Regions from separate parts of the Pantoea sp. GW821-FHT03E06 genome, predicted to be linked through region 2. Evidence: riboswitches for the same ligand, from Rfam matches in the RefSeq annotation. Region 2 holds a riboswitch; each other region holds the start of a gene.
The links. Region 2 has a riboswitch for thiamine pyrophosphate ahead of AC07WB_RS19970 (LuxE/PaaK family acyltransferase). Riboswitches for the same ligand answer to the same signal wherever they lie in the genome.
Positions count from the first base shown of each region.

Region 1: another riboswitch for thiamine pyrophosphate. It lies ahead of thiC (phosphomethylpyrimidine synthase ThiC); the one in region 2 lies ahead of AC07WB_RS19970 (LuxE/PaaK family acyltransferase).
Region 3: another riboswitch for thiamine pyrophosphate. It lies ahead of thiM (hydroxyethylthiazole kinase); the one in region 2 lies ahead of AC07WB_RS19970 (LuxE/PaaK family acyltransferase).

Region 1 is NZ_JBWKUG010000001.1:262,666-267,583, reverse strand. Features, by position in the region: gene hemE (uroporphyrinogen decarboxylase) at 1-981, opposite strand, end outside; gene nudC (NAD(+) diphosphatase) at 1,021-1,794, opposite strand; gene rsd (sigma D regulator) at 1,883-2,389, shown strand; TPP riboswitch at 2,628-2,728, shown strand; gene thiC (phosphomethylpyrimidine synthase ThiC) at 2,818-4,740, shown strand; gene thiE (thiamine phosphate synthase) at 4,737-4,918, shown strand, end outside.
Region 2 is NZ_JBWKUG010000002.1:76,464-81,381, reverse strand. Features, by position in the region: gene AC07WB_RS19980 (3-oxoacyl-ACP reductase) at 1-588, opposite strand, end outside; gene AC07WB_RS19975 (acyl-CoA reductase) at 666-2,114, opposite strand; gene AC07WB_RS19970 (LuxE/PaaK family acyltransferase) at 2,111-3,193, opposite strand; TPP riboswitch at 3,293-3,419, opposite strand; gene AC07WB_RS19965 (DksA/TraR family C4-type zinc finger protein) at 3,556-3,822, shown strand; gene AC07WB_RS19960 (hypothetical protein) at 3,870-4,918, opposite strand, start outside.
Region 3 is NZ_JBWKUG010000001.1:2,744,622-2,749,539, reverse strand. Features, by position in the region: gene ahpC (alkyl hydroperoxide reductase subunit C) at 1-62, shown strand, start outside; gene ahpF (alkyl hydroperoxide reductase subunit F) at 134-1,702, shown strand; gene AC07WB_RS12850 (hypothetical protein) at 1,771-1,974, opposite strand; TPP riboswitch at 2,210-2,305, shown strand; gene thiM (hydroxyethylthiazole kinase) at 2,339-3,124, shown strand; gene thiD (bifunctional hydroxymethylpyrimidine kinase/phosphomethylpyrimidine kinase) at 3,121-3,921, shown strand; gene fbaB (class I fructose-bisphosphate aldolase) at 4,069-4,918, shown strand, end outside.

The DNA.
Region 1 (4,918 bases), on a different contig from region 2:
GTGCCCCAGGTTAAACACATGGCCTTCACCCGTGCCAAATCCTTCAAGGATCCCTGCCACTTCCTGCTCGATACGCGCTGGCGGTGCATACAGCATGGAAGGATCCATGTTGCCCTGCAGCGCCACTTTGTCACCAACACGACGACGCGCATCAGCGATATCGGTAGTCCAGTCGAGTCCCAGCGCATCACAACCGGTCGCGGCAATCGCCTCCAGCCACTGGCCGCCACCTTTGGTGAATAGCGTAATCGGTACGCGACGACCTTCGTTCTCGTGCAGCACGCTATCGACGATTTTGTGCATGTAGTACAGCGAGAATTCGCGATAGTCGCGACCAGTCAGTACGCCGCCCCAGGTATCGAACACCATGATTGACTGCGCGCCGGCTTTGATCTGCGCATTCAGATAAAGAATGACGCTGTCCGCCAGCTTATCCAGCAACTTGTGCAGCGTTTGTGGATCGGCGTACATCATCTTTTTGATTTTCGTGAAGGCTTTGCTGCTGCCGCCTTCCACCATATAGGTTGCCAGCGTCCATGGGCTACCTGAGAAGCCAATCAGCGGCACTTCGCCTTTCAGATTGTGACGAATCGTACGCACCGCGTTCATCACATAGCCGAGCTCTTGCTCAGGATCCGGTACCGGCAGCTTGTCGACATCGGCGCGACAGGTGATCGGATGGGAGAAACGGGGGCCTTCGCCAGTTTCAAAGTAAAGCCCAAGTCCCATCGCATCGGGAATGGTGAGGATATCGCTGAAGAGGATCGCCGCGTCCAGCGCATAGCGACGCAGCGGCTGCAGCGTAACTTCACATGCCAGCTCAGCGTTCTTACACAGTGACATAAAATCACCGGCTTCAGCGCGCGTGGCTTTGTACTCCGGTAAATAACGCCCGGCTTGTCGCATCATCCATACCGGCGTGACATCTACCGGTTGACGTAACAGGGCGCGCAGATAACGATCGTTCTTCAGTTCACTCATAATAGGCTCTCTCATGCTAAGGCCGGCAGTGTAGCATTTTCACGCCGCGCTGGCGCGACACAGGGCAACGGTATCTTCGATCAGGCGACGCGCAACCGTGCCTGGCGGCGGCAACAGTGGCAAATCGTCATAGCGATACCAACCGGCATCGAGCAACTCTTTGCCGTCGTGCTGCAAGTCACCGCCAGCGTATTCGGCCATATACGCCATCATCAGTGAATGCGGGAACGGCCACGGCTGCGAAGTAACGTAGCGCACGTTTTTCACCCGCACGTTGCTCTCTTCCATCACTTCACGCGCCACCGCTTGTTCTAAGGTTTCGCCCACTTCGACGAAGCCCGCCAGCACGGTGTAAATGTTGTTGCGATGACGGGCATGATTGGCAAGCAGAATCTCATCGCCACGGCGAATGGCCACAATAATGCACGGCGCAATTTGCGGGTAATAGCGCTCGCGGCAGTGATGACACAGACAAGCGAACTCGCGCTTGCTGATATGCATTTCATGGCCGCAATAGCCGCACCAGCGATGCGATCGATAGAACTCCGCCAGCTGCACGCCGCGCCCGGCGATCTGGAACAGACCGACATCTTGATCAATCAGTTGGCGGACCGAGCCCATGCTGTCTGGACGCGCTTCCCGCACGAGCCAGACGTTTTCGCCCTGCCATTCGCCAATCAAAATGCCGTGGCTGCCACTGAGTCCAAAATCGGTGGATAAGCCATGCGGCAGTTCGCCCTGCGGTAACCAAAGTTTTTGCTCATGGCTGACAATCCACCATCCAGCGTCTAAGCTTGAGATCTCACGTTGCATCTTAATCGTTGTCCTTAGCGTTAAACCGCACGCTGAAACTCTAATATTAAGTGTGTAATAAACAACTATAACCTACCTGGAGCCCCATATGCTTAACCAGTTAGATGACCTGACAAAGCGTGTCGGCGGCGGAAATGAATTGGTTGATTCATGGTTGCGCGCCCGTCGACAGCTGCTTGTCACGTACTACGAGCTTATTGGCCTGAAGCCACAAAAAGATGCGTTAACCGCGCTGGATGAACAAGCGCTGGATGCATTTTGCCACAATCTGGTGGATTACCTTTCTACCGGTCATTTTAGCGTGTATGAACACATTATTAGTGAGATGCAGGGTGATAACCCCTTAATGGCTGCCGCGCAAATTTATCCGGCACTTGAGGCGAACACTGACCGCATCATGCAGCTCTACGACAGTCATTTGCAGCAAGCGATTAACGACGATAACTGTGTCGATTTTCAGCAGGCGCTGTCCGAAGTCGGCGAAGTGCTGGAATCGCGCTTCACGCTGGAAGATAAGCTGGTACAACTCGCCTGGGATAACCAGCTGGCGCATCTACCGGTTGCCAATGACAGCGTCATCGCCCGCCCGGCCTGAATGCCCGCAGTTGTAAAAAACTTGTTATTCGAGAAAAGCCCTCTTATGCTAAATGGGCTTTTTTTATGAGCCTCTTCCAGAAAAATGAAGAGTCAGGTTTTGCGATATAAGCGTAGCGTGCGCAGCCAGTTTGCACTCGGACAGCGCGCAGGGACCGGAGCGTACACGAAGTACGTGACGGCCACGAGCACTGCCCAGGTGCAAAATGGCAAGCAAAGTAGCTTATATCGTAAAACCCAACACCTTGTCGGAGTGCCCTTAGGGGCTGAGACCGTTAATTCGGGATCCGCGGAACCTGATCAGGTTAGTACCTGCGAAGGGAACAAGAGTAGATATCATCAGCACGATGTCGGCTTATGCCGTTATCGTATCTGTTACTCCTTCCGAACTCTGGGCAAGCAACTTCCAACTTTTATAGGAAATTTGCTATGTCTGCTAAAACCTCTCGTCGTGAACAACGTGCTCAGGCGCAGGAATTTATCGATTCCCTCCAGGGAACCGCTTTTCCGAACTCAAAACGCATCTGGATCACCGGCAGCCGCGCGGATATTCGCGTGCCCATGCGTGAGATTCAACTGAGCCCAACGCACACCGGCGGCAGTAAAGACGATCCACAGTATGAGCCGAATGAACCGGTGCCGGTATACGACACGGCCGGTGCTTATGGCGATCCTGAAGCCACGATCAATGTGCATCAGGGGCTCACCAGGCTGCGCACCAACTGGATCGAAGCGCGCGGCGACAGCGAAACCATTCACCAGCTGAGTTCCCGTTACACCCAACAGCGTCTGGCAGATGAAGGCCTGGATCATTTGCGTTTTGAGCATCTGCCACAGCCGCGCCGCGCCAAAGTGGGTCGCTGCGTTACCCAACTGCACTATGCACGTCAGGGCATCATCACGCCGGAGATGGAGTTTATTGCGCTGCGTGAAAACATGGGCCGCGAGCGTATTCGTGGTGAAGTGCTGCTTCAGCAGCATCCCGGTCACAGCTTTGGCGCCAACCAGCCGGAAAATATCACCGCGGAGTTTGTCCGTCAGGAAGTGGCCAGCGGCCGCGCCATCATCCCTGCTAACATCAACCATCCCGAATCCGAACCGATGATCATTGGTCGCAACTTTCTGGTGAAGGTGAATGCCAATATCGGCAACTCGGCGGTCAGTTCTTCGATTGAAGAAGAAGTGGAGAAACTGGTGTGGTCAACGCGCTGGGGGGCAGATACCGTGATGGATCTCTCTACCGGACGTTATATCCATGAAACGCGCGAATGGATTCTGCGTAACAGCCCCGTGCCGATTGGTACGGTGCCGATTTATCAGGCGCTGGAAAAGGTGAACGGTATTGCCGAAGACCTCAACTGGGAAATATTCCGCGACACGCTACTGGAACAGGCGGAGCAAGGCGTCGATTACTTCACTATCCACGCTGGCGTGCTGTTGCGCTATGTACCCATGACGGCTAAACGACTCACCGGCATTGTGTCACGCGGCGGATCAATCATGGCGAAATGGTGCCTGTCGCACCATACCGAAAGCTTCCTGTATCTCCACTTCCGCGAGATTTGTGAGATCTGTGCTGCCTACGATGTGGCATTGTCTTTGGGCGACGGCCTGCGTCCGGGCTCAATTCAGGATGCCAACGACGAGGCGCAATTTGCCGAGCTGCATACGCTAGGCGAACTGACGAAAATTGCCTGGGAATATGATGTGCAGGTGATGATTGAAGGTCCGGGCCATGTGCCGATGCAGATGATTCGCCGCAATATGACCGAGCAGCTGGAGCACTGCCACGAAGCCCCTTTTTATACGCTCGGTCCACTCACTACCGATATCGCACCCGGCTACGACCACTTCACTTCCGGCATCGGCGCGGCAATGATTGGCTGGTTTGGCTGCGCCATGCTGTGTTACGTGACGCCCAAAGAGCACCTCGGTTTACCGCATAAAGAGGATGTGAAGCAGGGGCTGATCACCTACAAGATCGCCGCACACGCTGCGGATCTGGCGAAAGGCCATCCGGGCGCGCAGATTCGCGATAATGCGATGTCCAAAGCACGTTTTGAATTCCGCTGGGAAGATCAGTTCAACCTGGCACTTGATCCGCATACCGCTCGCGCCTACCACGACGAAACCTTGCCGCAAGAATCGGGAAAAGTGGCGCACTTCTGCTCGATGTGCGGCCCCAAATTCTGCTCGATGAAAATTACCCAGGAAGTCCGCGAATTTGCCGCCCGTCAACAGGTTGAAGCTCAGACCATCGAGGTGGGCATGGCGCAAATGTCGGATGCCTTCCGCAATCGTGGCGGCGAGTTGTATCACGCTGCCGATACCCTAAAAGAGGAAAAAGTATGACTGACGCCTTTCCTGCCACCGCCCCAAAACTGGGGCTGTATCCAGTAGTTGATAGCGTGGAGTGGATCGCGCGCCTGCTGGAAGCCGGTGTGCGCACTATCCAGCTACGCATTAAAGATTGCGAGGATCATGAAGTTGAAGATGCAGTGCGCGAGGCGATTGCACTTGGCAAGCAGTA
Region 2 (4,918 bases):
GGGATAAACCAATCCCGGAGCCACGCAGTTGACGCGAATCCCCAGCGGGCCGAGTTCTGTGGCCAGCGTGCGGCTAAAACCGATCAGCCCCGCTTTCGCAGTGATGTAATCGTGATAAGGCACGGAAGGACGCGCCACCAGATCACTGACGATATTGACGATGCTGCCGCGCACCCGTGCGCGCATCAGCGGCAGCGCCGCCTGGCACAGGTTATAGGCGGCTTTGACCGAGCCATCGAACTGTGCCTGATAGGCTGACCACGGCGTTTCCCAGAAACGCTGGCGATGGTCGGTATCAAACACATAGGGGGCAAAGGCGTTGTTGATTACGGCATCAAGGCAGCCGGTGGCGCTGACGATCTGCTCCATCATGGCGTTGACCTGCTGCTCAGAGGTGACATCTGCCGCGATGGCTAATGCCTCGCCGCCCAGCGACCGGCACGCCTCAACCACGCTAGCGGCGGCGTCTGCATTGCGCAGATAATTGACCACCACAAAAGCGCCTTCCGCGGCGAAGGCTTTGGCAAGGGCAGCGCCAATACCCCGGCTTGCACCGGTAACCAGCACCGTACGGTTAGTGAATTTCATTAAAGGCTCCTGAAATATGGGATGTGAATCTTAGAGGTGTCTGGGTATGTATGAATGCGCGCCCTACAAAACGCATATCAGTCTGCATAGGGCGCGAATCGTTCAGCCGCCGCCTCTGCGCCCTGCTCGATCTCGGTGATAGTGACCAGATCAAGCAGGCTAAAACGGCCATCGTGATGCCAGCCCGCTTCAGGCGACGTCATGTCACCGAACGCCGTAATGCGGGTAACACCCGCCTGGCCCAGCAAAGCGGAAAGACGAAACAGTTCGGCAGGCGTTGCAGCCACGCCTGCCGTCTGGAGAACCTGGCGCTGCTGCGCTAACGCCTGTATGGCCTCCTCCAGCGCATCAACGGCGACCACTTTCAGCGTGCGTCCGAGTGCGGAAGGTAACAGCGCTTCCGCTTGTGCCACGCTCACCACCGCCCAGCCGTCGGTGGGATGGCCGTAAAGCGTTCGGCCATCCGCCAGCGCACGCATCTCTTCGCCATTACGCCATGCCGCGAGGCTGTTCATCTCTTCAATAGCCAGTGGGCGGCGCGGATGTTTACGTGCCAACGCGGCAAGTTCATGCGCGATATAGGCGGCGAATTCGTCCGATGACACCGCTCCTCCGCGCTCGACAAACAACATCTGCGGCGAGTAGCAGCCGGCCTGGTCGTAACGCATCACGTCATAAGCCACGCGTCGTGCCAGTTGTGCGCCCTGACGGGTATTGAGCGCCGAGGCGGCTACCAGCCCAACGCTGATTTTATGGCCATGCGGCAGGAAACGCGTGGTGACAGGCAAACGCTGCTGAATGGCGGCGAGCGTGTTGTTGCCACCATAGGCCAGCACCACATCCGCTTGCCGTAACCAGGTCGGCTCAGTTTCCGCGCTGCCGCCCTGCCACCAAACCACCGCCAGACACGCGCCAAGTTGAGGATCGATTTCGGCCAGCAGCTGCGCAAACCAGCTCGCCATCAGCGGTTCATTGCCGGGTAATTTGCCAATGGTGCCGGCCTTCACCAGCAAACCACAAATCAGGCTCCACAGCGGTAAGCCCGGCACATTGCCAGCCCAGATATGCAGCAGGAGTTCCGGGCCAAACGCACGGGCAAAACCGCCTTTGGGCCGTGGCTGAAAATCATCCAGCATCTGCGGATGGGCGAAGTCCTCCGCCAGAAAGCGCTTAAGCTGCGGCTGGCGAAATGTCTTGAGATAACCGGTGAGGCCAAGGCGCACCATGTCTGCGTCATAGCCCGTCACGATCGGCAGCAGCTTTTCGGCCTTAATGCGCAAGGGATGCGTGCGATCCAGCAGTCGCGCCACCGCTTCATCAATAATGGTGATGATCTGCGCCACGCTCAGCTGATGCAGATAGGCGCGCGCATTGGCGCGTACGCGGGCAGTCAGCGCGATGATTTGCGCTTCGTCCAGCGCCGGAACATCCACTTCCACGATCTCACTACCCTGACCAAATCGCAGCGTGTGCCATTGCACTTCGCTGGCGCATAAGCCCGGCAGATGCCCCGCCACTTCTTTCACGGATTCACCTGCGCGGCAGCCAGAAAATCTTCCATGGTCAGTGAGCATCCCTTTGCATCCGCGCCGTTTACCCGTCCAAGCAGGTGAAAACCACCAGGCACGATGATGCCTGCATCCTCCGTCAGCAAAGCGGAAACGGAATTGAAATGGGCCAGATCGTGATGTACCAGCACGCCAACTTCGCCATCGGGCATGTCGTCGCCGGTTAATGGGTTCACAACACGCGTGCGGATCCAGTGCGGGCCGGATTTGACCGGCGGGCAGATTTCATTGCCCTCGTCATAAAATTGCGTGCTGATTTCCGTCATGCCGTACATGTTGATGCACTGCGCGCGTGGAATGCCAAAGGCATTGGCAAGCGATGTGTAAAATGCCTCTGCGGCAACCTCGCGGGATTGGCCTTTAAATCCGCCGGTGTCAAGAATACGGCTGCCGGCGGGAAGGGAGAAACGACGCTGCTGGCGCTGCATTTCGTCCAGCAGCGGTACAAAGCTGTAGCTGGCACCCAGCAGCGCATAGGGTTCACCGCTGTGTTCAGCCTGCTCAAGCGCGGCGAATACGCGTTCCACGTCGAGGCCGTGTTCACCCACCATCACTTCACTTGCGGGTGTACCAAAGGCCTGTACCGCCAGCGCCAGGTATGTCGCCAGCGAGGAGTTCGGCATCGCGACGGTATCCGGAAACAGAATCCCCATACGAATGCGATCGACGCCTGCCATAAAGCGCTGGCGGAAATTCAGCATCATCGAACATTGCCAAACGTCCAGCGTTGGATGGTAGCTGCGACCTTTGACTGTACCGGTGGTGCCGCTGGTCATAAAAACAGCCTGCATCGCTTCGATGGGGCCACAGCTCAGGGTAAAGTCTTTGAAAGCGGTAATCGGAATCGCCGGAATATTGCGCCAGTGTTTGACCGTCAGCGGCGTGCGTCCTCGCTGGATGGCGAAGCGGCGATAGGGTTGGTTGTGGGCGAATTGATAGGCGAAGATTTCGAGGGCCAGCTGGTTGAAATCGTCATCCGAGCTGTCGCTGCGCTGGAGGAAAGCCAGCAACGTTGAGATTATTGCCGATTCGGTCATGTTCGTAGCCACCTTTGCGATTGCATTAAAACTCCCCGGCATCACCCGAAGAGCGCGAACTGTCCGCTACAAAGCACAAAGATGGAATCAGGGCGTGCAAGCCCTGCGGTTCCGCATCCCTACGCCGGTATTAGCCGGATCAGGTTCGGAGGGTCACTACGATGCCAGTAAAAAACACCAGCCGGTAGAATCTCAGCCCCCTAACAGGGCACCCCTTGGAACAAGCCGCAGTCTAGGATGGCGCCTGATGATGTGTCAATAGGAGTAAAAAGACGGCTGATGTTGCACGGCATCTTTGCCTGACCGGCATTTATTGCATGTTGCCTTATACTTAGTTCATGGCTTTGCGTAAGAGGTGAAATATGGCGGGCGGTTGGTCTGATGATGGTGCAGTAAACAAACAAATTGATGCCACGGTAGATGATGCAGTGGCACGGGCGCGCAGTCATCTCGGACACGGTGAAAGCGCCGAGTTTTGCGACGAGTGCGGCGCTCCCATCCCGGAAGCGCGCCGTGCGGCGTTAAAGGGCGTGCGTTACTGTGTAAATTGTCAGAGTAACATCGATAAAAAACAGGCGGCGATTGGCGGTTACAACCGTCGCGGCAGTAAAGATAGCCAGCTAAGGTAATCAAAAGATGATCTCCCCAACAAGAAAAGTACATACCCCCAGTGACGCTAAAATATGTCCTTTGAAAATAAAATGTCCTTTGTTAACTTTGCGAGTGGCGTGGCCGATATAACACCGTCTTCAATGGTGGTGTTGAAAAGCATTACCCTCAACTGACTATCGGTGATCGTTTCCTTTAAAATCCCCTCCAACGATTTCTTATAATTTTGATTGTATAAGTTTGACTTCGTGAGCAGGTTAGCAACATCCTGCTTATGGTTTTCATATATTTCGGCCGCATTGAAGAATGAAAGCTGGTGATAATAATCATTGGCTTTATTTAATGAGATAGATATGTCACTTGGATGATAAACAGTTTTAACACTCTCTGTGTTGATGAGGAAGATGACATCATCATTATTTTTATCAACGTAAGGATACTTATAGGGAAAAAGAAAATCTCTTTTCAAGATCGTATTGCAGTATGCACAAGAAGGAATGAAATTAGCTAACGTCAAGGAGAATAAAGAAAATACTGACTTATTATAGAAATGATCCAATTGCGCGATGGCTTCGCCTTGTTTGTCTTTTTTGTAAGTCTCGATGTACTGCCTATTACAATAAGGACAGATTGGGACATTTATTTTTTGAATAATATTATACCTCGTTTCTTTATCAATAAAAGAATAATCAAATACCTCCTCGAAATTAACGTTAATTAATTTTAATTCTTTAAGAATCAGATCATAAAACGCCCAGTACTTTTCATTACTTTTTTTGGCATCATCGATAAGATTTGCGTTTACCAGCCCAATCAGCGGAGTAATACTGTTACCTCTGAGGTCACGGTAAATGCCCTTCATTTCATGATTCTTTACATTCACAAGAGATTGGCGTTTAACATAATCAAAATACGCTTTCCCTTTGATTAAAAAATCTTTCAACAATAAATACCCGGAGATAAATAATTCTCCTTTCAACCCTTTAAGATTATTGTTGTCAAAAGGGTTAGTCAGGATAACTTCGATAAAATCATTGTCTAGCGACACATTATTTGGCAGAGTAAGTAATTTATGCTTAATGGTTAACCGCTTGCTGGCTGGTAAGGTCATCTTTT
Region 3 (4,918 bases), on a different contig from region 2:
CAAAATGGAAAGAAGGCGAAGCAACGCTGGCTCCATCACTGGACCTGGTTGGCAAAATCTAAGCCAACATCACGCCATTCGATCTTTCTCTATCGGGTGCTACGGCACCCGATTTTCATGACAGGAACTCACTATGCTCGACACCAATTTAAAAACCCAGCTCAAGGCTTACCTTGAGAAATTAACGAAACCGGTTGAGTTGATTGCCACATTGGATGATGGCGTTAAATCGGCAGAGATCCGTACTCTGCTGGTCGATATCGCGAGCTTGTCAGATAAAGTCAGCTTCCGTGAAGAGAACGATCGTCCGGTGCGTAAACCCTCTTTCCTGATTACTAACCCAGGCAGCCAGAGCGGTCCGCGCTTTGCCGGTTCGCCAATGGGCCATGAATTCACTTCACTGGTTTTAGCCCTGCTGCAAACCGGTGGACACCCTTCGAAAGAAGCGCAGAGCCTGCTGGATCAAGTGGTAGCGCTGGAAGGTGACTTCCATTTCGAAACCTATTATTCACTGTCGTGCCACAACTGTCCTGACGTGGTACAGGCGCTGAACCTGATGGCGGTACTGAATCCGCGCATCAGCCATACCGCGATTGATGGCGGTATGTTCCAGAACGAAATCACCGAACGCAACGTGATGGGCGTGCCAGCGGTATTTCTGAATGGCAAAGAGTTCGGTCAGGGCCGTCTGAGCCTGGCGGAAATCGTCGGTAAAGTGGACACCAACGCCGATAAACGCGCGGCGGAAGAGCTGAACAAACGTGATGCCTATGAAGTGCTGATCGTCGGCAGCGGCCCAGCGGGCGCAGCAGCGGCCATCTACTCGGCACGTAAAGGTATTCGTACTGGCCTGATGGGCGAACGCTTTGGTGGCCAGGTGCTCGACACCGTCGACATTGAAAACTACATCTCCGTGCCGAAAACCGAAGGCGCCAAGCTGGCTGGTTCATTGCGCGCTCACGTTGATGATTACGACGTGGATGTGATTGATACCCAGAGCGCCATTAAGCTGATTCCTGCGGCGAAAGAGGGCGGTCTGCACGCGATTGAAACCGCATCCGGCGCGGTACTGAAATCTCGCAGCATTATCATTGCCACCGGGGCGCGCTGGCGCAACATGGGCGTACCGGGCGAAGAGCAGTATCGCACCAAGGGCGTCACCTATTGCCCGCACTGCGACGGTCCGCTGTTCAAAGGTAAACGCACGGCGGTGATCGGCGGCGGTAACTCAGGAGTTGAAGCGGCGATCGATCTGGCCGGCATTGTTGAGCACGTCACGCTGCTGGAATTTGCCAGCGAAATGCGCGCCGATAAAGTGCTGCAGGACAAACTGCGCAGCCTGAAAAACGTCGACGTAATTCTGAATGCGCAGACCACGGAAGTGAAAGGTGACGGTAGTAAGGTTACCAGCCTGACCTACATCGATCGTAATAACCAAACCAGCCATGAAATCGCGCTGAGCGGTATCTTCGTGCAAATTGGCCTGCTGCCAAACACCACCTGGCTGGAAGGTGCGGTTGAGCGCACTAAAATGGGCGAAATCATTATTGATGCCAAGTGCGAAACCAGCCTGAAAGGCGTATTCGCCGCCGGCGACTGCACCACGGTGCCATATAAGCAGATCATCATCGCCAGCGGTGAAGGTGCGAAAGCCTCACTCAGCGCCTTTGATTATCTGATTCGTACTAAACCGGCTGAATAATTTTTGCGATAGCCACGCAATAGCCCCGTAACCTGTGTTGCGGGGCTTTTTTTTATCTTTATACGTCCTTAGCCTAACCAGCGTTTTGCTTCGGCATCGCTGATATCGCGGTAATAGACTTTATGCAGTCGTTCACCGCAGCTTTTGCATTGTGCTTCTACATGAGTAGAAAAATAGTGGCGACCCGCTGGCGAAATTGCGCCTTTACGGGATATTTGGACGTTGCGCCATCGATGTGCATGCGGAATAAAGCTGAAGAATTTTAATTTCATTATCGCTACCGGATTGGGGTGGGCGGTGTCTGTCTTTAAATCCGGGATGCCATTAGGCCGATTTTCAAGCGAGATGGGCTTGATATTTATCAAGCGTTATTCAGACAGGTCTCGATTTTAAGGTGGTGCGGCGTGGAACGTCCTCGTTTGCTCAGGATGAATGAACGAGGCATTCACTGATTTACAAGCTCTGATGCTGCCATTATCCTGTCTGCGGCATGAAGCAATACATTCATGCTATGACTCGGGGTGCCCCTGTAACACAGGGCTGAGATACACCCGCTGACCTGATCTGGATAATGCCAGCGTAGGGAAGTCAGATGCCTGACCGCATTCGCCTTCTTGATCGCCGGTTGGGAGCTTTATGACACAGCCTAACCTTCTCTCCACTGCGCAACTCGCGCAATCCTTGCTCCTCCTGCGACAGCAAGCGCCACTGGTGCACTGTATGACCAACGACGTGGTGCAAACCTTTACCGCCAATGTATTGCTGGCGCTGCACGCTTCTCCGGCGATGGTGATTGATGCTGAAGAGGCCGCGCAGTTTGCCGGGTTTGCCGATGCGTTATTGATAAACGTCGGCACGCTAACGCGCGATCGTCGAGACGCGATGTTAGCGGCGGTGCAGGCCGCGCAAAAAGCCGGCACGCCGTGGACGCTGGATCCAGTTGCGGTCGGCGCATTAACTCTGCGCACCGAATTCTGCCAGCAGCTGCTTGGTCTGCATCCGGCGGCGATTCGTGGTAACGCTTCAGAAATTCTCGCCCTGGCTAATCAGGCAACGGGCGGTCGTGGCGTGGATAGTCTGCATCAGGCCGATGCCGCGCTGAGCGCTGCGCAACAGCTGGCGCGTGACTATGACACTGTCGTCGCCGTAACCGGCGAAGTGGATTACGTTACCGATGGCACTCAAACGTTGGCGATCCCCGGCGGGAGTCCGCTGATGACGCGGGTGGTCGGCACCGGTTGCGCGTTGTCGGCGGTGGTGGCGGCTTTCACCAGCTTACCGGGCGAGCGTCTGCTGCATGTGGCCGCTGCCTGTCGTGTGATGTCGCTAGCCGGTGAAATCACGGCGCGTCAAGTCGAGGGGCCGGGCAGTTTTGCGTCGGCTTTTCTTGATGCGCTCTGGACGCTGGAGATGACAGTATGAAACGCATCAACGCATTAACCATCGCCGGTACCGATCCAAGTGGCGGCGCCGGTATCCAGGCCGATTTGAAAGCCTTCTCCGCGCTGGGCGCGTATGGCACCAGCGTCATCACTGCGCTGGTGGCGCAGAATACCTGCGGCGTGCAGTCGGTTTATCGTATCGAACCCGATTTTGTTGCCGCGCAGCTCGATTCGGTGCTGGACGATGTGCGCATTGATAGCGCAAAGATCGGCATGTTGGCAGAAACGGCGATCGTTGAAGTGGTGGCCGAGCGGCTGAAACGCGCCAGCCTGCCGTTTGTGGTGCTGGATACGGTAATGATTGCCAAAAGTGGCGATGCGCTGCTGTCGCCGGATGCGGTAGCCAGCGTACGCGAACTGCTGCTACCGCAGGTCTCGTTGATCACGCCGAACCTGCCGGAAGCCGCAGCACTGTTGGGGTGCGCTATGGCGCAGGATGAAAAAACCATGCTGCAGCAGGGCGATGCGCTGCTGGATCTTGGCTGTGAGGCGGTGCTGATGAAAGGGGGACATCTTAGTGATGCCGAGAGCCCGGATTGGCTGATCACCCGCGCGGGACGCCAGCGTTTTACCGCGCCGCGCGTCAATACCCAACACACGCACGGCACCGGTTGTTCACTCTCAGCGGCGCTGGCCGCACTGCGGCCACGGCATAATGATTGGGCGGCGACGGTGGCTGAAGCCAAAGCCTGGCTGCAGCAGGCGCTGCTGCATGCCGATTCGCTGGAAGTGGGCAAAGGCATTGGGCCAGTGCACCATTTCCATCAGTGGTGGTAGGGCGTAACGCCAGATTGCCGCTTTTTCACTGCGAATCCGTCTGAAAAATGGAGTCAGCAATTTGCCAGCCTGCGGCATTCCGGTCCAGGCTGTTGGGGGGGAATCGACAGGTGTCGGTTCCAATCCAGCCATTTATCAGGAGCGAACATGACGGACATCGTACAGTTATTGGGCAAAGAGGCGGATAGCCTTCTTCAACATCGCTGCATGACCATTCCAGCGGACAGCCTCTATTTACCCGGCGCGGATTATGTTGATCGTGTGATGATCGACAACAATCGTTCTCCTACCGTATTACGCAACATGCAAACCCTGTACAACACCGGACGTCTGGCGGGCACCGGCTATTTATCCATTCTACCGGTCGATCAGGGCGTGGAGCACTCGGCGGGCGCATCGTTTGCTGCCAATCCTGCCTATTTCGATCCGAAAAACATCGTTGAACTGGCGATTGAAGCCGGTTGCAACTGCGTGGCGTCCACATATGGCGTTTTGGCTTCGGTTTCGCGTCGCTACGCGCACCGTATCCCGTTTATGGTGAAGCTGAACCATAACGAAACCCTGAGCTATCCAACGCAATACGACCAAACGCTGTATGCCAGCGTGGAGCAGGCGTTTAATTTAGGTGCGGTAGCCGTTGGCGCCACCATCTATTTTGGCTCTGAACAATCACGTCGGCAGATTGAAGAGATCTCTGCGGCGTTTGAACGCGCACACGAGCTGGGAATGGTAACGGTACTGTGGGCCTATCTGCGTAATGATGCATTCAAGAAGGAGGGGGTAGATTATCACGCCAGCGCCGATCTGACCGGCCAGGCCAATCATCTGGCGGCCACCATCGGTGCGGATATCGTTAAGCAGAAGATGGCTGAGAATAATGGTGGCTATAACGCCGTGAAATTTGGTCACACCGATGAGCGCGTGTACAGCAAACTGACCACGGAAAATCCGATTGATTTGGTACGTTATCAGTTGGCGAACTGCTATATGGGGCGCG